3 regions of the Paraglaciecola sp. 25GB23A genome follow, and region 1 is predicted to be linked to each of the others. Evidence: predicted binding sites of a transcription regulator. Region 1 holds the regulator's gene; each other region holds the start of a gene.
What was found. Region 1 encodes FNR, which switches genes on or off when oxygen is low (the NO sensors DNR and NnrR bind a similar motif). Its sites were predicted from a motif close to TTGATCTAGATCAA; they were not measured.
Positions count from the first base shown of each region.

Region 2: ABKW31_RS02040 (DnaJ C-terminal domain-containing protein) is a predicted target of FNR. The motif match lies at 5,305-5,318, and genes of this name have one in related genera.
Region 3: ccoG (cytochrome c oxidase accessory protein CcoG) is a predicted target of FNR. The motif match lies at 5,622-5,635, and genes of this name have one in related genera.

Region 1 covers NZ_JBDYKM010000001.1:995,698-1,003,571, forward strand. Annotated here, with positions in the region: gene ABKW31_RS04260 (ABC transporter substrate-binding protein) at 1-292, opposite strand, end outside; gene ABKW31_RS04265 (putative zinc-binding protein) at 582-956, opposite strand; gene fnr (fumarate/nitrate reduction transcriptional regulator Fnr) at 1,073-1,825, opposite strand; gene ABKW31_RS04275 (LysR family transcriptional regulator) at 1,932-2,834, opposite strand; gene ABKW31_RS04280 (MaoC family dehydratase) at 2,978-3,445, shown strand; gene ABKW31_RS04285 (TonB-dependent receptor) at 3,908-6,592, shown strand; gene ABKW31_RS04290 (4a-hydroxytetrahydrobiopterin dehydratase) at 6,849-7,148, shown strand; tRNA gene ABKW31_RS04295 (tRNA-Met) at 7,321-7,397, shown strand; tRNA gene ABKW31_RS04300 (tRNA-Met) at 7,433-7,509, shown strand; gene ABKW31_RS04305 (LacI family DNA-binding transcriptional regulator) at 7,612-7,874, opposite strand, start outside.
Region 2 covers NZ_JBDYKM010000001.1:474,813-482,686, forward strand. Annotated here, with positions in the region: gene dnaE (DNA polymerase III subunit alpha) at 1-1,919, shown strand, start outside; gene accA (acetyl-CoA carboxylase carboxyl transferase subunit alpha) at 1,964-2,920, shown strand; gene tilS (tRNA lysidine(34) synthetase TilS) at 3,007-4,404, shown strand; gene ABKW31_RS02035 (DUF3718 domain-containing protein) at 4,640-5,035, opposite strand; gene ABKW31_RS02040 (DnaJ C-terminal domain-containing protein) at 5,407-6,360, shown strand; gene ABKW31_RS02045 (chaperone modulator CbpM) at 6,363-6,695, shown strand; gene sbcD (exonuclease subunit SbcD) at 6,856-7,874, shown strand, end outside.
Region 3 covers NZ_JBDYKM010000020.1:6,903-14,776, reverse strand. Annotated here, with positions in the region: gene ABKW31_RS18440 (beta-propeller domain-containing protein) at 1-1,737, opposite strand, end outside; gene ABKW31_RS18435 (MipA/OmpV family protein) at 1,919-2,782, shown strand; gene ABKW31_RS18430 (DUF3019 domain-containing protein) at 2,794-3,168, shown strand; gene ABKW31_RS18425 (response regulator) at 3,168-3,869, shown strand; gene ABKW31_RS18420 (ATP-binding protein) at 3,875-5,104, shown strand; gene ABKW31_RS18415 (hypothetical protein) at 5,115-5,474, opposite strand; gene ccoG (cytochrome c oxidase accessory protein CcoG) at 5,740-7,179, shown strand; gene ABKW31_RS18405 (serine/threonine protein kinase) at 7,200-7,874, shown strand, end outside.

The DNA.
Region 1 (7,874 bases):
TTGTTGCATTGCCATAAAAGGGTCTAAAAATAAGATAGTCTGGTTTATTTTTACGCGCAGTAATTTCTTCGATAATACTGCGCACTGAATAACGATTTTCTCCACCATATATGACCTCTAAATTAACATCAACTCGCTCAGCTGCTGCGGCGCTAATATGATGAACCAGAGCCCAAAAAGCCGGGCCTTTATTGTCAGGTATGATCAAGCTTATGTTTATAGCAAATGCTAAGTTTGAAAAAGCCAACAGCAATAGAGAACTAAAAACCTGTATATTTAGTCGACAACTCATGGGCATTAATTCACTTAGTTTTAAATAGATACTGCAGTGCATCATAGTTGAAAGTTTGGCTATGAACCACCTTCTAATCATGCCACCAAAATGTTAAATCACACTAGTCTCACATTTTCTTATATAGCTCGGCGCTGCAAGCGTTAGATTGGCACATCAGACGAATTTGTTGAGCCTTATATTATTGAGCTGGATAAAATTAGCTTTAAAACAAGATAATAAGATAAAATCTAGATTATTTTAAATAAACTGGCAAGCAGGGTATTGCTCAAGCTTTATGGTAAAGACTTTAATTGGCTGAAGTTAATAAAGTTTGAATAGTTTTTAATACATGGGCCATCTGTGCGTAATTAAATGGGGAGTTATGGCTTAAATTATCGCTAAAGTCGGTCAGAACAATATGCCAAGTAGGGCAAATGTTGAGTTGGGATAAGGCATTTTTAGCACATTGTAATTGGCAACCATCAATCGCCATACATTGTTTACTGCTGCACTGCAGGGATGAAAGCATTGCGTCTGATTGAGCAAGCTCAATAATAGTGTAACCTTGGGCTATTCCTTCAATATCCATTACCTTAGATAAGTCATTGGCAAACTGCGCGTTTTCACAATTTTTTAGACAGGTAAATATTACTGGGAGTGAAGTGGTGAGATGCTCATTCATTGAATACCTTCTAATGCCAAGGGCAAACTTGCCTTTATAATATTGGCATTAGCATACTAGCTCAGTCGACAAGTGATCTTGATGTGTATCAATATTTGAGTTTATGGTGGTGAGGACTACTCGGCCCCTTTAGCCAGTTGTTGCAATCCTAGAACATCTTTAATGAGCACTTCTTTTTTATCTACTGCAATCACATCGGTTTTCTGCAAGCGGGCAAACGTTCGGCTTACAGTTTCAATGGTAAGTCCTAAATAGTTGCCAATATCAGTGCGCGACATAGGCAGTAAAAATGCGGTTGCCGATAATTTGCGACTACTATTGCGGGTTGAAATACTCAGAAGTAGAGAAGCAATACGGGCTTCAGCACTGGCTTTGCCTAACAAACTAATAATCTGCTGTTCGTGGGTGATTTCACGACTCATCAACTGTAAAAAATGGCGTTGCAATTTGGGCAACTGCACACTGAGCTCTTCAAGTCGACCAAAGGGAATTTCGCAAATCGAAGAGGTTTCTAGAGCAATAACCGAATTAGTGTAATTATTATTGGCTAAACCATCTAAACCCACTACTTCTCCAGGTAAGTAAAAGCCGGTCACTTGCTCGTCACCATTGTCACTGATAGTCAGGGCCTTAACTGCACCAGAACGGATGGCATATACAGATGTAAATGTATCGTTGGCTCGATACAAATATTCACCTTTATTTAAAGGTCGGCCTCGCTGAATAATTTTATTGAGTTGGTCAATATCATCGACGTGCAAACTCACAGGCATACAAATCGTATTGAGGCGACAATTTCCACAACTCAATTTTTGGTCATGGGTACATTGTTTGGTATGTGTTTGTGCAATTATTGAATTCGATTCCATTAGTATTTTTAACACCCTTGGTTTTTCGCACTTTGAAACTACATCATACTACGTGCAACAGATACAAATAAAGTGGATTGCGGTCGAACCAAGTCATCTCTCGATTTTAATTGGGGTGCAAGGCTGTTGCAACTTGAGCAATTTGTTCACGCATCCACATGTGAGCATAGTCTAAGTCAGCACTCACATGCCAATATAAGAAGTACTCAAGGGGAGGCAGATCAAAGGGTAATTCATAAAGCGAAATATCGTAGTGTTTAGCTAAATGATAAGGCAGACAAGAAATAAGGTCAGTTTTTACTATAGTGCTGGGAACCGTCAAAAAGTGCTGACTACGCAAAACCACATGACGTTTTGCCCCAAGTTTATCAATTGCTACATCAATAGGGCCTGCACCACTGCGACGATGTGAAATATTGATATGGCCAAGACGCAAGAAGGTCTCCATATTCATACCCTGCGCTAAATCAGGGTGATTTTTACGAGCTACTACCACAAGTCTGTCTTGGGCAATTTTTTGTTTGCACAAATGTGGATCGCTAAAAGATGAGGCATCGGCATAAAAATCAAGATGGCCGCTGGCCATGGCTGATACAACATTATTGCGCTCTAAATCGTAATTAGTTAGTGAAATATTGGGTGCACTTTTTTGTAATAATGCCGTTAGTCTTGGCATAATACTGACTTCAAGTAAATCTCGGGCAGCAAAGTGAAAAGTTTTTTCCGCTTTACTCGGGTCAAAAATATGGCTCTGTTGAACACTTTTGCGCAATAAGCCCAAAGCTTCTCTGGCTGGGCCAATAATATTTTGTGCCACTGGCGTGGGTGTCATGCTATGTCCGGTGCGCACAAACAAGGGATCATTTAACATATCACGCAATCTCGCTAGAGAATTACTGACTGCTGGTTGCGTAATACACAGCACATCTGCGGCTCTAGTTAGACTGCCTGCCGTGTAAATTGCGTCAAACACCGCAAACAAATTTAAGTCGATTCGGTTTAAGTTCATGTAAGGTACCTCAACTATTTATGGTAAGGATATTACCTTTATATTATTAGTTAAATCAATATATCAATATACAGAACATTCATTTTATTGATAGTTTGCGGTTTGCTAAACTTTGAATGAAATGAGCTAAAAGGATAACAACCATGCTAAAAACGTTGCTTGAATTGAATTTGAACGAACAACTACCTGCCAGTGATTGGATAAAAATCACTCAAAAGGATATTGATTTATTTGCCCAAGCCACGGGTGACCATCAATGGATCCATGTTGATCCAGAGCGCTGCGCTAAGGAAAGCCCATTTAAAGCCACAATTGCCCATGGTTATCTCACCGTTACCTTGATGCCCTCTGCTTTTTACCATATGTTTGCGGCCGACCCACAGTACAAAACAATTTTGAATTATGGTGTAGATAAAATACGCTTTCTTGAACCTGTTCGGGTTAATGAGCAAATACGGTTTATATCAACCTTGAGTCACGTTGTGCAAAAAAATTCTGGTTGTTTGTTTTATTTTGATACCGAAGCACAGATTGAAGGTAAAAATAAACCTGCGATGAAAGGTACGTTTTTAATGTTGTTAGTCGGTGCAACATTGGCTGAAAAGCAGTAAAACTTATTAGTTTCAAAGAAAGGTTGATTGATGAGGATACAAAACAAAATTTATAATTAATTTTGCTGATAGATATAAACGAGATTTTTACGCAAAATCTTCGTTTACTGGGGTAATTGGCCGTCACCATTTTATCCTGCAAAACTATTTAAGTGATTAAAAGTGAAAGATATTGTCTTATATAAGTGTGCTTATTGAGTTTTAGGGCTGAGTGGTCTGACCATTGTTAGAATTGATGTTCACATATCAATAACAATTTATTTACATCGAGCCAATGGCCGCCTACTATCAATGTGAGGATGACCAGCTATCAAACAGATAGTTGGCGTTATAACTCAATGACATAACAATATTATTAGAGTTAAAAGAGTTACTAAGCTTACCAACTTATCATTAGCGAGCTGCGGTTATGTTACGGAATGACACTTTTAATATCTGATAACTCACGTATTGGGACACATCATGAAACTAAAAACAAAGTTAAGTCTGCTTTCAGCAGCGATTGCCACGCAGTTACTCACTGCGCAAACTGGCGCCTTAGCTCAAGAACAAGCAGTGAAAGAAAGCGAAGTTGAATTGATCATGGTGACGGGCAGTTTTGTACGTCGCAGTGAAAATTTTGAATCACCATCACCCTTAGCAGTGATAGATGCAGTGGCAATAGACTCTATCGGTGCAAAGAATATAAGTGATATCACCCAAACCTTAACCATTAATACTGGTGCACAAAACAATCCTGATGCATTTACGCAGAATGCAACGGCAGGAACGTCAAATATAAATTTAAGAGGCTTAGGCGTTGCTTCAACGCTAGTCCTACTCAATAACAAACGACAAGTGGTCAACGCTCAACCAACCAATGACGGTCTAAACTTTGTTGATACCAGTTCATTAGTGCCGATGATAGCAATCGGTCGTATGGAAGTGGTCAAAGATGGTGCATCAGCACTATACGGTTCAGATGCGGTAGCAGGCGTGGTTAACTTTATTACCAAGCAAGATTACAATGGTGCTAAAATAACCGCTGATTACCAAGACGGTGCCCACGGTAATAACAAAGAATATTTGCTACAAGGCTTGTGGGGCGCTACTAGTGAAAATAGCAGTGTGCTTGCCGCCATTAGCTATACCAACCGCTCACCCTTATTCATTTCTGACCGTCGCTTAAGTCGTCCAAAAGATGATACCAGTGCATTAGGTAACCCCGGTTCGTATTTTGTGCCCGCGTTTGGCAATATTCCTGTTGTTGATCCAGGTTGTGAAGCCTTTGGTGGAACCCTAGACAGAAGAGCCCCCGCAGGGACTTTACCCGGTGGTTTAGAAATAGGCTTATGTGGATTCGACTTTGGTCCATATTATTCTTACGTTGCAGATGAAACCCGAGTTAATGCTTATGTTAAAGCAGACTACGATTTAAGTGATGATGTGACTTGGACAACTGAAGTGAGCTTTGCTCGCAACAGAGCCGAGCGGGGCGGAGCGCCAAGTTTCCCCATTTTAACGTCGCCCGTCGTACCGGCTAACCATCCAGAAAATTTTCTTGGTTTACCCATGGCCTTTTTTGGTCGTGCTGAGGGGAACGGTTTTCAAGGTGATGCTGCTAACACTGAATCAGACACTTTTAGATTCAGTACTATGCTGCAAGGTGAGTTAGATAATGGTTTCTGGGAAGTAAGTTATACCACTGGTGTGAACGATTTTATGTTCAAGGTGCCAGATGTACTAAACACCGAGTTTAATCTAGCCTTAAATGGTCTTGGTGGGTCTGATTGTAATCCTTTAACCGGAACCGCAGGTGTCGGCTCTTGTGAATATTTTAATCCGTTCTCTACGTCTTATACAACGGCACCTAATTCTCAATATGTTGTTGACTCGTTTACTGGCGAGGAAGTGATTGATTCTAAAGCTGAAATGCAAGTATTTGAAGCCTTTGCCTCTGTCGATGCATTTGACATGAGTGGCGGTACTGCTGGCTTTGCATTTGGTATGCAATATCGCGAAGATAAATTGTCACAAGACTATGATGCCTTAGCGAACCAAGATAGCTTCACTTTTGTAATCGGTAATCCAGATTTCGATGGCAAATTAGATGTATATGCTTTGTTTGGTGAATTAGCCTTACCCGTAAGTACCGATCTAGATGTACAAATAGCCTTACGTTATGAAGACTACGGCGGCACTATCGGTGACACTATTGATCCTAAATTGGCTATGTCGTGGCGCGCCACAGATGACTTTTCAGTTAGAGCATCCGTATCAACGTCGTTTAGAGCACCCACTGTATTTTTACGTAATGGCGGAGCGACAACCTTGCAACAGTTGACTGATCCTATTCAACAAGCGAGCGCATTTGCTGCAGTAAGAACCGCAGGTAATGAAGATCTTAAGCCTGAAAAATCCACTGCATACAACGTAGGATTTTCTTTTGAGCCGGTTGCTGATTGGTCTGTGGAAGTGGATTATTGGAGCTTTAGTTTTGAAGATTTAATTATTCAAGAAAATGCCCAAGCGGTACTAACGGCTAATCCACAAGATCCGACGCGAGTTGTAAGAGCCGGAGACCCACTTACCGGTCCTCTTTTACAAGTTAACAATACTTATGTTAACGCCAGTTCACTTGATACCTCTGGTTTAGATTTTGTGACTAGTTACAAAATTAGCACTGACATGGGCGATTTTACGCCAAATATTAATGCTACCTATATCACGCAATATGACTTGGTTGATCCACAAGCAGGTAAAGTTGAAGCTGCTGGACGCAGAAACTTTACCAATATCGGTGTTTCATCTCCAGAATTGCGCATGAACGTAGGGCTCAATTGGCGCAATGAAGCTCACTCAGCTAATCTTTTTGTTCGTTATGTCAGCAGTTATGATGATGATCAAAATTGTGCTAATGGCACCTTGAGTGTTGGTGGTTGTGCTGATGGCTTTAAATCAATTGACAGTCATATAACGATTGATGCGCAATATAATGTCAACTTAGGTGACATTATGGGCACAGAGACCAGTTATTTGTTGTCAGTAGGCGGGATTAACATCACCGATGAAGATCCACCCCAAGTATTTACCAATAGTGGTTTTGACTCGAAGGTCCACGATCCAAGAGGACGTCAGGTCTATGTTCGTTTAGCGGTTGAGTTCTAAAATCAGCTAATTGATAAAATAAGCATCCCCAGTTTGTAAATATTAGCTGTTAATATTTATATACTGGGGATTTTTGTATCTGCCGTTTGTATCCTATTGTAGTCAAATCTTCACACCTATCTTGCGAGTAAAGCTCACACTTCGCTTTCGTGTTTTCAACTAATTCGTCATACTACTGAATAAAATCGACCTACAACTGAACGCTTACTCTTTGAGCGAAAGTCATAATGTCACTTGCATTAATGGGAGAATGGTTATGCAAAAATACACTACAGAACAAATCGAACATGCCTTACATGAATTAAATGCCAATTTAGAGGCGTCGCAACAATGGCAAATAGTCGACGAAAAACTGACTAAAACCTTTAAATTTAAAAGTTTTATTCGAGCCTTTGGTTGGATGTCACAAATAGCAATTTGCGCAGAAAAACTTAATCATCATCCTGAATGGTTTAACGTATACAACAAAGTTGAGGTTAATCTAATCACTCACGATGTCTCTGGAATAAGTGAGTTAGATTTCAAATTAGCCGCTAAAATGGAGTTATTCTTTTAAGTTGTCAGCCAATCGTATGTAATTAAAACAAGCTGACCAATTAGTGAGCAAACAGACGGTAAAAACGCTTTTAATTTCATTCGCCCCTTGCGTGTTACTAATGCCTATGTATAATACGCCCTCCTTCGAAAGGGGCTTATTTGAAAAGCCACTCTCAAAGTGAAAATTCAGGCGCGGGATGGAGCAGTCTGGTAGCTCGTCGGGCTCATAACCCGAAGGTCGTAGGTTCAAATCCTGCTCCCGCAACCACTTGAATTTTCAACACTTAGAAGGCAGATTACAGACGCGGGATGGAGCAGTCTGGTAGCTCGTCGGGCTCATAACCCGAAGGTCGTAGGTTCAAATCCTGCTCCCGCAACCATATATTAAAGCCCTGAATATTCAGGGCTTTTTTATGTCTATCTAAAATAAAAAAAGCGAGGAAGATATTCTTACCCGCTTGTTTATTGTTCGCCTATTTTATCTATTCGTTCATATTTTTTACTGAATCTCTAACCACTAATTCAGGGGTGAAAAGATGTTGAATATCTTCTTTGCGGTCAATGTATAGATTATTCAGTACCCAGCTTGCCGCTGTTTTACCGATGGCTGCAATTGGGTAATTAATCGTCGAAAGCTTTGGATAGGTATAACGACTAAAAACCAAATTATCAAAACCCATAATAGAAACATCATCCGGGATATGTCGGCCTTTTTCACGTAAGGCGCTCATTGCACCTGCTGCCA
Region 2 (7,874 bases), 520 kb from region 1:
TTGCCCCGACCCAAATTACCGACTTCGCCCCCCTGTATTGTGATGATGAAGGCAAGAACCCAGTAACCCAGTTTGACAAAAATGATGTTGAATATGCCGGACTTGTTAAGTTCGACTTTTTGGGTCTGCGCACCCTGACGATTATTCAGTGGGCCATTGATATGATTGCCAGTGGCCGCGGAGTTAAAATTGATATAACCGCTATTCCATTGGTGGATGCCAAGTGTTTTAAATTACTGCAAAATGCTGAAACGACGGCGGTATTCCAATTAGAATCCCGCGGTATGAAGGAGCTGATCAAACGACTGCGGCCTGATACTTTTGAAGATATTATCGCTCTAGTGGCCCTGTTTCGCCCCGGACCCTTGCAGTCAGGCATGGTAGATAACTTTATCGACCGTAAACACGGTCGTGAAGCCATTTCTTATCCAGATGCGCAATATCAGCATGAATGTTTGAAAGAAATCCTAGAGCCTACCTACGGTATTATTTTATACCAAGAACAGGTTATGCAGATTGCCCAAGTTATGTCGGGTTATAGTTTGGGCGGTGCAGATTTATTACGCCGGGCTATGGGTAAGAAAAATGCTGATGAAATGGCCAAACAGCGTGAATCATTTGAGACCGGTGCCAAAGATAATAATATTGATCCCGACTTGGCGATTAAAATATTCGATTTGGTTGAAAAGTTTGCCGGTTATGGTTTCAATAAATCTCACTCTGCTGCTTATGCACTGGTTTCGTATCAAACCTTGTGGCTTAAAACCCATTATCCAGCTGAATTTATGGCGGCGGTTATGTCCGCTGATATGGACAATACCGACAAAATAGTTACCTTGGTTGATGAATGTCAACGCATGGGCATCGAAATATTACCACCTGACCTTAATGCCGGTGAATACAAATTCACCGTCGATGAGCAGGGTCGTATTGTCTATGGCATCGGTGCCATCAAAGGGGTGGGAGCCGGTCCTATCGAGGCGATTATTGCCGCCCGTGAAAAACATCAAAAATTCTCAGATTTGTTCGACTTTTGTGCCAAAGTTGATGTTAAAAAAATCAATAAACGTGTACTAGAAAAATTGGTTTACGCTGGTGCCTTTGATACCTTTGGTCCTCATCGTGCATCGATTATGGCCACCTTGCCCAATGCCTTGGCAGCCGCTGATCAACACGCCAAAGCCGAATCCTATGGGCAGTCAGACATGTTTGGTTTACTAACCACCGAGCCTGAATTAGTTAAACAAGCCTTTGTTGATGTACCAAAATGGCCGGAAAAAGTCTGGTTAGACGGCGAAAAAGAATCTTTGGGTTTGTATTTAACCGGACACCCCATTAACCAATATCTTGGTGAAATAAAGCACTATTCGCCAACTCGCTTGGTTGACCTTAAACCCACCCATAAAGACCAAACATCCTATGCTGTGGGCCTAGTGCTGAGTGTTAGGGTGATGACTAATAAACGAGGCAAACGTTGGGCTTTAGTCACCTTAGATGATAAAAGTGCGCGGATTGATGTTCGCTTTTTCCCTGAGATGTATGAACAATACGAAAGTATGCTGTTGGCAGACAAAATATTGGTTATTAGTGGACAGGTCAGCTTTGATGAATTCTCTGGGGGCAATACAATGCAAGCCCGCGATGCCATGGATATTGTGCAAGCCCGTGAAAAAAATGCCAAGGCTGTGCAAATACAATTGGAATCAAGCTGGTGCAATCCTGCAAGTCTGGCTAAACTGCAGACTATACTAAAGCCTTATCAAGGTGGCAGTTGTCCGGTGCTGGTGCGCTATCGCCACCCCGATGCAGAGGCAAATTTAGCCTTTGGCGCGCAGTGGTATATAAGCCCTGAAGATGAATTATTATATGACTTACAGCAGTATCTGGGTGCGACGCAGGTCGAACTCGTCTTTCATTAAGGCACAGTGTTTACTCTGCTGTAAGCAAAACAATTAGGTGTGTAATGAGTGTAAATTTCTTAGAATTCGAAAAACCTATCGCCGTATTAGAAGCGAAAATTGAAGAATTGCGACAGGTCAATCAGGGTGGTGAATTTGACGTTAGCATCGAAGAAGAAATTACTAAATTGCGTGAAAAATGCGCAGAGCAAAGTAAAAAGATCTTTGCTAATTTAGGTGCGTGGCAAATTTCGCAATTAGCCCGTCATCCGATGCGTCCTTATACCTTTGATTATGTCTCTAGAATATTGACTGATTTTGAAGAGTTGGCTGGTGATAGAGCCTTCGCGGATGATAAAGCCATCGTAGGCGGTTTAGCCAAATTGGATGGTCGGCCTATTATGGTCATCGGCCATCAAAAAGGCCGTGATACTAAAGAAAAAATTCGTCGTAACTTTGGCATGCCCAAACCTGAGGGATACCGCAAAGCATTACGATTGATGAAAATGGCTGAGCGTTTTAATTTACCTATCATTACCTTTATCGACACCCCTGGTGCCTATCCTGGTGTCGGTGCTGAAGAGCGCGGTCAAAGTGAAGCCATTGCCACAAATTTAAAAGTCATGTCAGGTTTAAAAGTGCCGATTATTTGTACGGTAATTGGTGAGGGTGGCTCAGGTGGCGCCTTAGCCATTGGTGTAGGTGACAGAGTGAATATGCTGCAATACAGTACTTATTCGGTTATCTCGCCCGAAGGTTGTGCATCGATTCTGTGGAAAAGTGCTGACAAAGCACCGCTGGCGGCAGAGGCGATGGGCGTGGGGGCCAAACGAATTAAAGAATTGGGTTTGATTAACCATATTGTAGAAGAGCCATTAGGTGGCGCGCATCGTGACCACGACAGTATGGCCGCCAATTTGAAAGCGACTCTGAAACAACAGTTGGCTCAATTGTCGACCTTATCGACTGAAGATTTATTAGAGCAACGCTATGAGCGTTTAATGTCGTTTGGTTATTGCTAAACCAAGCTACATGACAAATATAAGCCATTGGTTGTAACAACAACCAATGGCTTTGTGCTTTTAAAAGCAGAGTAAACTGAGCCCTTATGGATTTGATAGCTACCTTAGATCACCAATTTAAATGTGTTGCTTTGCAATCCGAGCAAACGCTAGTGCTTGCTTACAGTGGTGGTATTGACTCGCATGTCTTGCTCCATGCTTTAGTTGCCTTGCGGGATAAAGGTTTGGTGACTAATCCTATCAGTGTAGTGCATATTCATCATGGTCTTAGCCCGAATGCTGATAAATGGCTAGCCCATTGTCGGCAGATTTGCTTAGATATGAAGGTGGCATTTCAAGGGGTAAAGGTAAACCTCGCGAGTGACTCAGGTCAAAGTCTAGAAGCACTAGCGCGTGAAGCCCGTTATGCAAAGTTACTGGAGCTTGCGCCAGCTAACAGTGTTATTTTGTTGGCTCAACATCAAGATGATCAACTTGAAACCTTTCTATTACAGCTAAAGCGCGGAGCAGGGCCTAAAGGCTTAGCGGCCATGGCATTGTATAGTACTAAATCCGTTGGCCAACTCAATAAAGTGGTTCACCTGTTGCGGCCATTTTTAGCCCTTACTCAGCAAAACATCAATGACTATGCGAAACAGCAAGACTTAGTTTGGGTTGAAGACGAGTCGAATCAAAACACCCATTTTGAGCGTAACTTTCTGCGTCATGACATTCTGCCTAGTTTAATAAAAAAATGGCCTGACATAGCTAAAACTGTGTCGCGCAGTGCAGCCCTTTGCGCCCAACAGCAAGATTTACTTGAAGAAGTGGCCCAAGAGAAACTGCAAGCAATACGCACAAGTGATAACACCTTGTGCCTGCAAGCCTTAAGTAAACTAAGTTCCGCATGGTTACATCAAGTGGTGAGGCAATGGTTAGATGAACAAGGCATTTCAAGTCCTTCACAGGCGGTTTTACAGAAACTGCAACCTGAGCTGATTGACGCTAAAGAGGATGCTAAGCCCATCATTCAATGGGGCAGTTGGCAGTTTAGACGCTTTAATCAGCATTTATATATATTAGCACTTGCGCCCACAATACCAGCCCATACCTTGTTGTGGCAGGGACAAAAGGTAGTCAGCCTACCAGCGCCGCTCGGCACTTTAAGTAAATCCCCCTTTCAGCAAGGAGACCCTGGTGATCTGGGCTTGCTCTTAGACCCTCAACTAGGCGAAATTAAAATACAATTTGGCGGCTTTGCCCAACGTTTTACTCCGGCAGGCGGGCAACATTCTAAACCCTTAAAACAGTGGTATAAAGAATGGCGAATACCGCCGTGGCAACGAGATAAGATTGCCTTAGTCAGCCAAAATGATATGCCTCTCGCCCTGCTAATTAATGGTGTTTGGCGCTTGGCCAACAGTGCAGTGCAGCAAGACGAGAGGGCAAGTCTGATGGTATTGCGATATAGAGCTTCGAGCGGCGAGTCATTAGCTTCGAGCTAAAAAATATAAAAGCAAAGGCTGGTGTATTTTGCCTGTTGCTATCTTTTCAATGCATAAAAAAACGGCCTCAAAAGAGGCCGATTTTTTAGGAGGAGAGATTAATCTCCACCCACCATGTTGAACGGTGGAGCAGCGACGAGCTATTAGCGTCGAGCTGCGAGTGGCGAGCTAAAGATAAAACTAAAACGCTTTATTTTTTGCTCGCGGCTCGCAGCTAGAAGCTCGCCGCTATCTTTTAGATTCTTTCGTTAAGAGCAGCCACGATAGGCGAGCTATCTAAGCCTTTTTCAGTGGCCCAGGCAGAGATGGTTTTGCCATCTGACTCTGGTGAGCTTAAGTCGCCCTTAGGCATCTTCTTAACCATTAACGTACCGGTCTCAACTGCGTTGTTTAACATCGCGGTGCGGATTAAGCTTTCGCCGCCACATGAGATACCTGAGTAATAATCTTGTAATTGTAAACGGTAGTCAGACTGGACCATTTTCATTTTTTTGCGTAATTCGCCTTTATCGTCAGCTTTAACGATAGTGCAGATATTTTGTAGTGCTTCGTTTATATCGGCCTGAGCATTACCAGCAACAATGAAAGAAGCGGCGGCTAAAGCGATAGAAGTTTTAACGATTTTCAACATGGTCAATTCCTCAATATATTCATAATTAGTTAGGGTTTAGTTTAAAACGTTGCCTGATAGTTGCCGCGTTTCGATGGGTCTATTAAAGCCTATTTGAACTGATTAAAAAATCTACGAGGTGATACTTAGGTATGTGCTTACATAACAAGATTAGATAAAGTTAATAAAATCAATAGATAAGATTTTCAGTTTTCAGCAGAAGTTAATCACTTCTGTTATTTTACTAAGGGATGATAGTAATCAACTAGACTCAGTGTAAGCTGGTAGGATTGATCAAGATCAAACTGTTTAATTTCATCATCACATACAATGAATATAGTTGATCCAACACAGTAAACTCACTTTCGGGCGTGTTGCTTTTAGGGGCTAGAATGAATTTTAAAGATTATTATAAGGTGCTTGGTATTGAGCCTGAGGCCGATGATAAAGCCATAAAAGTGGCTTACAAAAAACTGGCTCGACAATATCACCCTGATGTTAGCAAGCATGCTGATGCCGAGGAAAGATTTAAAGAAATCGGTGAAGCCTATGAAGTGCTGCATAGTGCCAAAGAACGGGCGCAATATGATGAACTGCGTCGCCATCATTTAAACCGATCGCGCAATCAGCATAGTTCGGCTAATGCACAAGGCAATTATCAACAAAGTGATCCGCAAACCGATCAAGAGTTTTCTGATTTTATTAATTCAATATTTGGTGCAAGGCATGGCGGTTTTGAGCATGGACGGCAGCACAGGGGTAGCCAAACAATGCGTCAAAAAGGTCAAGATATTGAAATCGAATTCCCGCTGTTTTTAGAAGAAACCTTAGTTGATAGTGTTAAACCCGTAAGCTTCACTCTGCAACAGCAAGATGCCAATGGTCGCGTGAGCGATCAGCCCAAGTCGCTGAAAGTGAAAATTCCGGCTGGTGTCGCTAATGGGGAGCGGATTCGTCTTAAGGGCCAAGGCGGACCCGGTACAACAAAGGCGGATAATGGCGACTTATATCTACAAATTCGTTTTGCACCCCACCCATTGTTTGATGTAGACGGTCGAAATTTGAGCATAGTTGTACCCATTGCTCCTTGGGAAGCCATATTGGGTACCAAAGTTAAACTACCCACCTTAAGTGGTGATATTCAACTGAATATCCCTGCCAATAGTCAATCGGGACAGCGTTTACGCATTAAAGGCAAGGGCTTGCTCAATAAAAAAGTACAGGGTGATTTATTCGCCGTGCTTAAAATTGTAGTGCCTACCTCAACTGACGAAGCAAACAAGACTCTGTGGAATGAGTTGGCAGAAAAAAGTCAATTTGATCCGCGCGCCAATTGGAGTAAATAAACATGTTGCAGATTACTGTTTCAGAACAAGACCGCTGGCTAAGTAGCGAAGAGCTATGTGCTTGCAGTGAGATTGATTCAGCTATGTTGTATGAACTGGTTGAACATAGCATTGCTATTCCAATCCAAGGAGAGGTGATTGAGCAATGGCAATTTAGTGTGACCAGCTTAGTAAGCGTCAAAAAAGCCGCGCGTATTAAACGTGATCTATTGCTCGATTGGGCCGGTATCGCCTTGATACTCGACCTGCTAGATGAACGTGAGGAGCTGGAACATGAAATTCACAATTTAAAACAACAACTCAGTCGCTTCAAACTGCCTAAGACTGAGGAGTAAATATTGAGTTGTTACTCTTTGTTTACTGATTTTTAGGTGAATAAATGTTTTTCATCTGCCAACCACACCAACGATAGTGTAATGTTCGTTTCTTTAGGACTAACAAGCAGTTATTGCGTCATTCTTGAACAAATAGCTGTTAAAGCGTGGGATTTTAGGCATGAAGCTGCTACACACCTCAGACTGGCATTTGGGTCAGAGTTTTTTCACTAAAAGCCGCAAAGACGAACATCAGGCTTTTATCAATTGGTTACTGGCGCAAGTGGCGCAACAACAAATTGATGCAGTGATCATTGCTGGTGATGTATTTGATACTGGCACACCACCTAGCTATGCCCGCGAAATATACAACCAGTTTGTGGTCGACCTCCAGCAGCTCAAGTGTGTATTGGTGGTGTTGGGCGGTAATCATGACTCGGTATCAACCCTGAATGAATCCAAACAAATTTTAGCTTGTTTAAACACCTTTGTGGTGGCCAGCACTGGGGTTGATATCAACGAGCAAGTGTTTTGTATTCCTGATAAAAGCGGTAATCCAGGGGCGATTTTATGTGCCGTACCCTTTATTCGCCCCCGTGATGTACTGCAAAGTTCTGCCGGTGAAAGCGGTATAGACAAACGCCAGGCATTGGGTAATGCCATCAAACAGCACTACGCCAAGCTCTATCAACTGGCCGTAGTGATGCAACAAAAACAGATGCAACAAAGCGGAGTAACTTTACCCATTATTGCTACCGGCCATTTAACTGCGCTGGGTGTGAGTCAATCCGACAGTGTGCGGGATATATACATTGGTACCCTCGATGGCTTTGCTGCAGATGGGTTTCCCCCTGCAGACTACATTGCTTTGGGGCATATTCATCGGCCGCAATTAGTGGCTAAAACTGAGCATATTCGTTACAGCGGCTCGCCCATTCCCTTGAGCTTTGATGAACTCACTTCGCAAAAGCAAGTCATGCTGGTGGAGTTTAAGGATGGCACTCGTCATCTTAGCGCCATTGACGTACCGCGTTTTCAGCCTATGCAGGTGATCAAAGGTGATTTAGCGACTATCGAACAGGCCTTGCAACAATTCACAAGTCAAGAGCAGGCAGTACAAGAGATGCCTTGCTGGCTGTGTATTGAGGTAGAGACCCAAGATTATTTATCTGACCTACAACAACGCATTCAAAGCCTGAC
Region 3 (7,874 bases), on a different contig from region 1:
CAAACCCATTTCAGCATCGCTTTGCCCCCATTGTTCCACTGGTAAAGCAAATTGATAAGCGCCATCATAGTTAAGGGCAGACAAGGCACGATAGTCATATTCAACCGGCGTATAAGCTTGCGCCATTATAATGCTATTTATTTCGATTGGATTGGCGGGATCACCTACGTCAAATAAACTGATTTTCATACCTTCTTGGGTAACAGGTTCATCAGGCAAACTCCCTGTTTCAGGAATATTAGCCGCATTAACCTGCTGGCCAACACCTAAAAGATAGTTATTATCCATGGGAAACAAGTAACTGGAGAACCCTGGAATTTCTAATGCACCTGCAACTTTGGGGGTAAATGGATCCGCTAAGTCGAGCACATATAGAGGGTCAATTCGCTGGAAAGTCACGATGTAAGCTTTGTCCTCGAAAAAACGCACCGCATAAATTTCTTCGCCAGGTTTGCCAATCGGCTCTGGTTGACTACTGTTAGGTAAGCTGGCAACAACTTGTAGTTCATTACCATTCTGATTTAACACTGATAAATGATGAACGGGGCTTGAGCCTGAATAGTCTGTTGTCACCACTCGCAAGAAACCATCCTTCTCACTTAACTTCAGTTCACGCTGACTTTGCCAACCTATTAGTCCATCAATTAGGCCAGAAGCCTGATAATCTGGGCTTGCTGTCGCCAAACCAATCTTATGCAAAGCGGTTTTTTCATTAACTGTCGCTCCAAGATAAATACTCTCTGCAGACATGTACATCATATCCGCCATGGCGCTTATGCAGCTAGCAACAATGTCACTGGGATCCAGCATATTGATTTTAATCACTGACAATAACTGGGCATAACCATCTTTTTCGGTAGCTTGGGCAGGAATGGCACAATCTTCTGCATAAAACAGTGATGTTGCTTGTCCGTCAACATGGACTTTAGGCATAAGATCATCCGTTGATGTTGCCACTATCTTACGGTAATTAGCCAGGCGCTCTGCGTCAGTCGACGCATTCAGATTTAAACCTTCAACATGAGCAGTAAAACTGGACACTAGATACAAGGTATTGCCAACCCGGCGACTAGACAATAATGAACCATCAAATTGCATGTTACTCAGTGTTGTCGGTGCAGTTACATCACTGGTGTTATAAAAATCCACAGCAAATTTATGATCAAATGTACCCCAAGGACTTGCCATCAAACTATCAAAGGTATAACGGTAGCCTGCTGAACTAATCACAGCTAATCTGTCGTTATTGAGGTAAATACCGTCAATATTGCTATTTTCTTGGGCAATGGGCAGTGCAGCAACCTGAGTTAGTGAATAATCAACATTACGCTGCAATACTCTGACATGAGCGGGCTGATTGGTATCATTTTGCCACTCTGCATAAGCGGCCAAGTATAAGGTATTGCCGTCATACTCAAACCGGTCAGCTTCATCAATGCCGGTCTCCTGAGTATTGGTGATCGAAAAATCAACATGTGCAGCCTCAGAGGGCACGGCAGTTTGATAAGCATATTGGGCAATCGAAGAATAAATACCATTCTTAATATACCGACTGGCAGTCAGCTGATTGACCTGCGTCAAGGCACCAGAAAATGCTACCGCCGCATTGATTTGTGGCACTACAGTTGGTATCGGTGTTTGAACAGGCTTCTCATCAGAACTATCACCTGAACAGGCTGATAAACCGACGATACATAATGCGCTTAAGGTGTGGTTTGCTAATTTCACAAATTTCATAGGTAATTCTCCCTTGACTAATCAATGTTGCTAAAGCTTGGATAAAGTCTAGTTAGATTTTGCCTTTAGTATCGATCCAAATTGCCACCATTTGTTAATATTTGTAATCCTGCAGTGAGCTCAACTAAAAATCTGCTAGCATACTGGCATGGTGTTCTTAGCTTAAAACTGTGGATATTAATTGCGCGACATATTTAGATTAATTACCAGCCTCTTGCTGCTTTTGTCAGCCGAACAGGCCCTTGCATGTGAACGCGATGAGCAATGCCTAAATGCCAATGAATGGCAACTTGGCATCGCTTTGGGGATTGGGTTTACATCAAATCCACTGGTGGATGGAGATAATATCCCTTTGCTTGTCTTGCCTGATATTGCTTGGTATGGAGAAACATTTTATTTTGACAACGGCGAACTTGGTTACCAATGGCTGGATGGGAAAAAGTCATCTTTTGTCACTTATCTCAATGTCGACAAAGAAAGAGCTTTTTTTACTTTTTGGCATCCGGCTAACATTTTATTACCGCTAAATCGCTTCAATCAAGTCACAGCGGCCGAAGACCCTAACCAGAGTGGCCCTGAGCAATTACCAATTTCTATCGATGATGTTGGCCGCAGAAATTGGGCTCTTATGGGAGGCGGTCGCTGGTATTACCGACCTGATAATGCCGAATGGCAGTTGTCACTAGAAAAAGATCTAAGTGCTACGCATAATGGCGAAAAACTCGAAATTAGTTATCAACATTTTTGGCAATGGTCGAGCTTTCACTTTAGTACGCAAGTGAAAATGACGTGGAAAAGTAGCGCTTTAGTTGACTATTATTATGGCTTGGATGAGCATGACAAAGTTGATCCCTCGTACTTTTATCAAGCAAGTTCTGGCTGGCAACCTGCCGTGGGTTTAACCTTACAAAAGAAAATTCAAAATAACTGGTTATGGTTGACGCGAGTTAGCCTACAAAAATTACATTCGGGCATGACAAACAGTCCATTAGTGGAAGAAAGGAATATATTCAGTGTGTTTAGTGGCTTTGCCTATCAATTTTAACGGATTTTAAGTTGAGACTTACGCTATTGGTTCTATGTGCTGTTGCTTTGTTTGCTCAATCAGCAATAGCCCAGTCGCCCCTTTGGCAGGTACAGCCTTCAATTTGCATCAGCCAGCAGGAAGGGGAAAACTGTGAGTTTGAAGTGGACATCACCCTATTGAATTTGCCCGCGGGACAATATTGCGTAGCCTTGGTTAACACTGTTTTACGCTGCGCCACTGGGGCCGAATTTCCGCTCAAAATAACTATGCTAATCAATAAAAATAGCGAATTACGCTTACTTAATTCGGCTCAAGAAATACTAATAAGCCATTCTCTGATAGTCAAATCTCAGCAAGCCAATATGCAAAGACGCAGGTTGCGTAATCCTTGGAGTTTATTTTAATGACCCATGTACTTTTAGTCGAAGATGATGAGCGTTTAAGCCAGTTAATCGTTAGTTATCTGCAAAATCAGGGATTTAAGCTGACCCGTCTAGCAAACGGTGAAAAGTTATTAGCCACCGTCAAACACACTCCACCCGATATTGTGGTTTTGGATGTTATGCTACCCGGCGATAATGGCTTCACGCTTTGTCGAACTATCCGCCCTTATTACAGCGGTCCCTTGCTGTTTATGACAGCTAAAGGTGACGATTTTGATCAGGTTATGGGCTTAGAAATTGGTGCTGACGATTATCTGATTAAACCAGTAGAGCCGCGTGTATTGTTGGCTCGAATTAATGCTTTGTTACGCAGGGCAAACCACAAGATTGCATCATCGCAAAGCCCCGCTAAATTGGTCTTTGGTCAACTGATAATTGACCGTAATGCCCGCAGCGCTTTGTTAAATGGGCGTGACGTACAGCTAACCAGCCATGAATTTGATATGCTGTGGAAACTGGCAGAGAATGCGTCAACGTTAGTGGAACGCAGCGTGTTATACGACGAATTAATTGGTCGTGAGTACGATGGTTTAGATCGATCTGCCGATGTCAGAATTTCACGTCTGCGTAAAAAGTTGGAAGATAATCCTCTACATCCTTATCGCATTAAAACGATTTGGGGTAAGGGCTTTTTCTTTGTAGCTGATGCTTGGAATGACTAAGTCATATGGCCAAACTGTTTATCAGCTTATACGTTTTTATTACCCTCGCCCTTGTCGGCCTGAGTGCGGGTTTAGAGACGCTCTTCCTTATTCCTGAACCCAATGTTCAATCTACAGTACTGCGTCAATTTTTAAGCGCGAGCAAACAACAAGATGTTGACCTTATAGCTCTGCTAGAACAGGCCAACATAAAATTTCAATTACTCAATTTAAATGATATTGCTTGGCCATCTGACAGCCTTCATAAACTGCAAGCCGGTGAAGCTCTCAGTCTTTTTGATTCAAAGCTAGGTGAACAAGTATATATAGCGCATAAACATACACAACTAATCGAGTTATCTTTCGATCAACCTATTGCCAACCAGACCTCATTTATACTGTATAGAACGGTGTTTTTTGTACTACTTGGCTGTCTTATTGCTCTGTGGATTTGGCCCTTATGGCGTGATTTAGAAGCACTAAAAAGGAGTGTCACTACCGTACTACCAGACGGTAATATTAGCCAAAATTGGATAGACAAGTCATCGCTGGTTGCGCCGATTGCCACGTCTTTGAATACTATGCGCGGGCAAATCGCCGAGCTTATTCAAAGTCAGCGAGAATTATCTGGCGCTGTGGCGCACGAGTTTCGTACTCCCTTAGCCCGTTTAAAATTTGCCTTAGGCATGCTAGATGAGAGTCACGGTGACATGTTCAACAACATGCGAGAAGACGTGGACGAATTAGAAAAGCTTGTGCAAGAGATGCTTGATTTTTCAGCGACAGAAGCGCAAATGCCCAATCTACATTTCTGCGAAATACCCTGCACAACCATGTGCCATAGTGTAGTCAATAAGTTGAAAAAAAGTCATCTAAACCAACTGACAGTCGATATCTACGGCGGACCAGAGCAGCTCACTGGCGATAGCCACTTTGTGGAACGAGCCATGGAGAACCTACTATTAAATGCCGCTCGCTACGCCAAGACTTGTATCGTAATTAAGATTGAAAGCACAGCAAATAGTATATTACTTATAGTTGAAGATGATGGTTTAGGTGTTAGCCCTGAACTAGGACAAAAAATATTTGAGCCGTTTTATCGACCAGATGAAGGACGCGATCGAACTCAAGGGGGGGCGGGCTTAGGATTGGCTATTGTAAAAAGAGTGATGCAATGGCATCAAGGTTCTTGTAGCGTAGCAAGCAGTCCCTTAGGCGGCGCTAAATTTACCTTGTGCTTTCCTGTGCTACCTTAGGGCTCATCACTTACGATTTTAAAACACGACTACGGGCTATTTCTGCACAGATATAGTGTAGGTTAGCGCCATACAAAAACGGGTTTTTGTCATTGGATTCGCAATAAAGGCGATTAAAGTGATCCATAGAATTTTTACTGCTCGTAATATTATTCAAATACTCCCTTTGAGATTCACTAAAATCTTGTGCATGAGAGGCAATCGTTTGCCTAAAAAGAGCTAACTCTTTTTTCTCAGCCAATAAAGAAATTTCAAGCATCCAGTTTGCAACATCACTTTGAATATCATTAAACCAATAATGAATAAATGGTGAGCGCAACATGGCAATAAGAGCCAAAATTTCAAAAGATATAATAAAAAAACGGGACATGACATTTGCTAGTTAGTTTACGAACTATAAGCCTAATTGAAGTAGGGCAACTTTAAAACAAGCAATGGTTATGTGTCTTCATAACAGAGAATAACCTTCACTAGTATTTTATATCTAGCGACATAAACAATATTTGTTACTCCTTTCTTGATAGAAATCAAACAATAAAGAGGCTAATTTCCTTACAACTGCAGCGACCGGTTTAAGGAACTGATATACTGCATCGGTTTTTTAGCATTGCAGCATTTTCCAGCAAGGACATCGAATGAGTGAACGAATTCCCGTTAAAGTAATTTCTCCCGTTAAAGTTCACAAACCTGACTCACATCAACATGACAATCATTACACCCCGCGCAGTCGTATTTATGTGCGTGCAGTAACTGGTGCTTTGGAAAACTTTCGGCGCTTTTTCGGTTTAATATTTTTAAGCACCTTTGCCATTCTCCCATGGCTTCAATATGACGGTAGCCAAGCCATTTTGTTTGATATAGGTAGCCAGCGATTTAATATTTTTGGTCTTACTTTGTGGCCACAAGATTTAACACTACTTGCTTGGATCTTGATTGTCGCCGCTTTCGCCTTATTTTTTGTGACTACTTTTGCCGGCAGAGTATGGTGCGGGTTTATGTGTCCTCAAACCACATGGACTTTTATTTATATTTGGTTTGAAGAGCTCTTTGAAGGCTCGCGTCATCAACGAATAAAATTAGATGAGCGCGCGATGAATTTTGATAAATTCTGGCGTAAAGCCATGAAACATTTTGCTTGGGTTACTATTGCACTATTAACTTCACTCATCTTTGTTGGTTATTTTACCCCCATTGGTCAATTATTTATTGATTTTTTCACCTTCTCAAGCACCGCATGGGCCACTGGATTTGTGTTGTTTTTTACTTTTTGTACTTATGGCAATGCAGGCTGGATGCGAGAAATTATGTGTACTCACATCTGTCCCTACGCACGCTTCCAATCGGCCATGTTTGATAAAGATACCTTTACCGTGGCCTACAATGCCAAACGAGGGGAACAGCGCGGTCCGCGCAGCCGCAAGATAGCAAGAGAAGAAAATATAGAGAAAGGTTTGGGTGATTGTATCGATTGCAATCTATGTGTCCAGGTTTGTCCTACCGGCATCGATATTCGCAACGGCTTACAATACGAGTGTATTAATTGCGGTGCTTGTGTTGATGCCTGTAACGGTGTGATGGAAAAAATGAATTATCCGAAGGGACTCATTAGCTTCACGTCCGAAACCGAATTGGCCGGCGGAACGACTAAAATAGTGCGCCCAAAATTAGTCGGTTATTTCTTAGTACTGGTATTAATGTCAGGGCTACTTGTGTTCGAAATTATGACCAGAGTTCCCTTGGAAGTAGATATAATTCGCGATCGTAATTCACTCTATCGTGAAACCAACGATGGCTTAATTGAAAACGTTTATACACTCAAAATTCTTAATAAGTCTCAACAAAAACAAACTTATCTTATTAGTGTGATTGGTTTGGATGGCGCAAATTTTATTGGTCAGAACACCGTGGATGTAGCCGGGAGCGAAGTACTAACATGGCCTATAAGCTTAGCCATTGACCCTTATAAGATTAAGGAGGATGTGACTGAATTCGAGTTTAAAGTCGAAGTCATCAATGATCCTGAAAATGATGTGTATGTACAAGAACCAAGTAACTTTTTATATCCTAATTATTAGTACTTGGATAAGCCAGCAAAATGACAAAATTTGATTTTTCTGGATTAGGACCCGATCTTATTTTAGATGCAATAGAGTCGTTGGGGATTCGAGTTGAATCTGGATTATTAGCGCTTAATTCTTATGAAAATAGAGTCTATCAATTCATGGCAGAAGATAAGCGACGTTATGTGGTTAAGTTTTATCGGCCGCAGCGATGGACCGAATTACAAATTAACGAAGAGCACCAGTTTAGCCTTGAGTTAGCCAGTCACGAAATCCCCGTTGTGGCCCCGCTGATGTCTAATGGCAGAACCTTGCATGATTATCAAGGATACTACTTTGCATTGTTTCCATCCGCAGGTGGCAGACAATTTGAGGTTGATAATCTAGAGCAGCTTGAATGGATGGGCCGTTTTATAGGTCGAATACATGCAGTATCAAAAAGTGCTAAATTCGAGCATCGCCCCACACTTACAGTCGAGGAGTTCCTGATTGAGCCTTTGAGTCAATTGAAAAACAATGAGCTTATCCCAGACTATTTACACAGCCCTTTTTTCGCCATCTTAGAACCTGTGGTCAAAAAGGCCTCAGAGCTATACCGTGCGACACCGACAGACAATATACGTTTGCATGGTGACTGCCACCCGGGCAATATACTTTGGCGAGATGGCCCTACTTTTGTCGACTTAGACGATTGCCGCAATGGCCCTGCA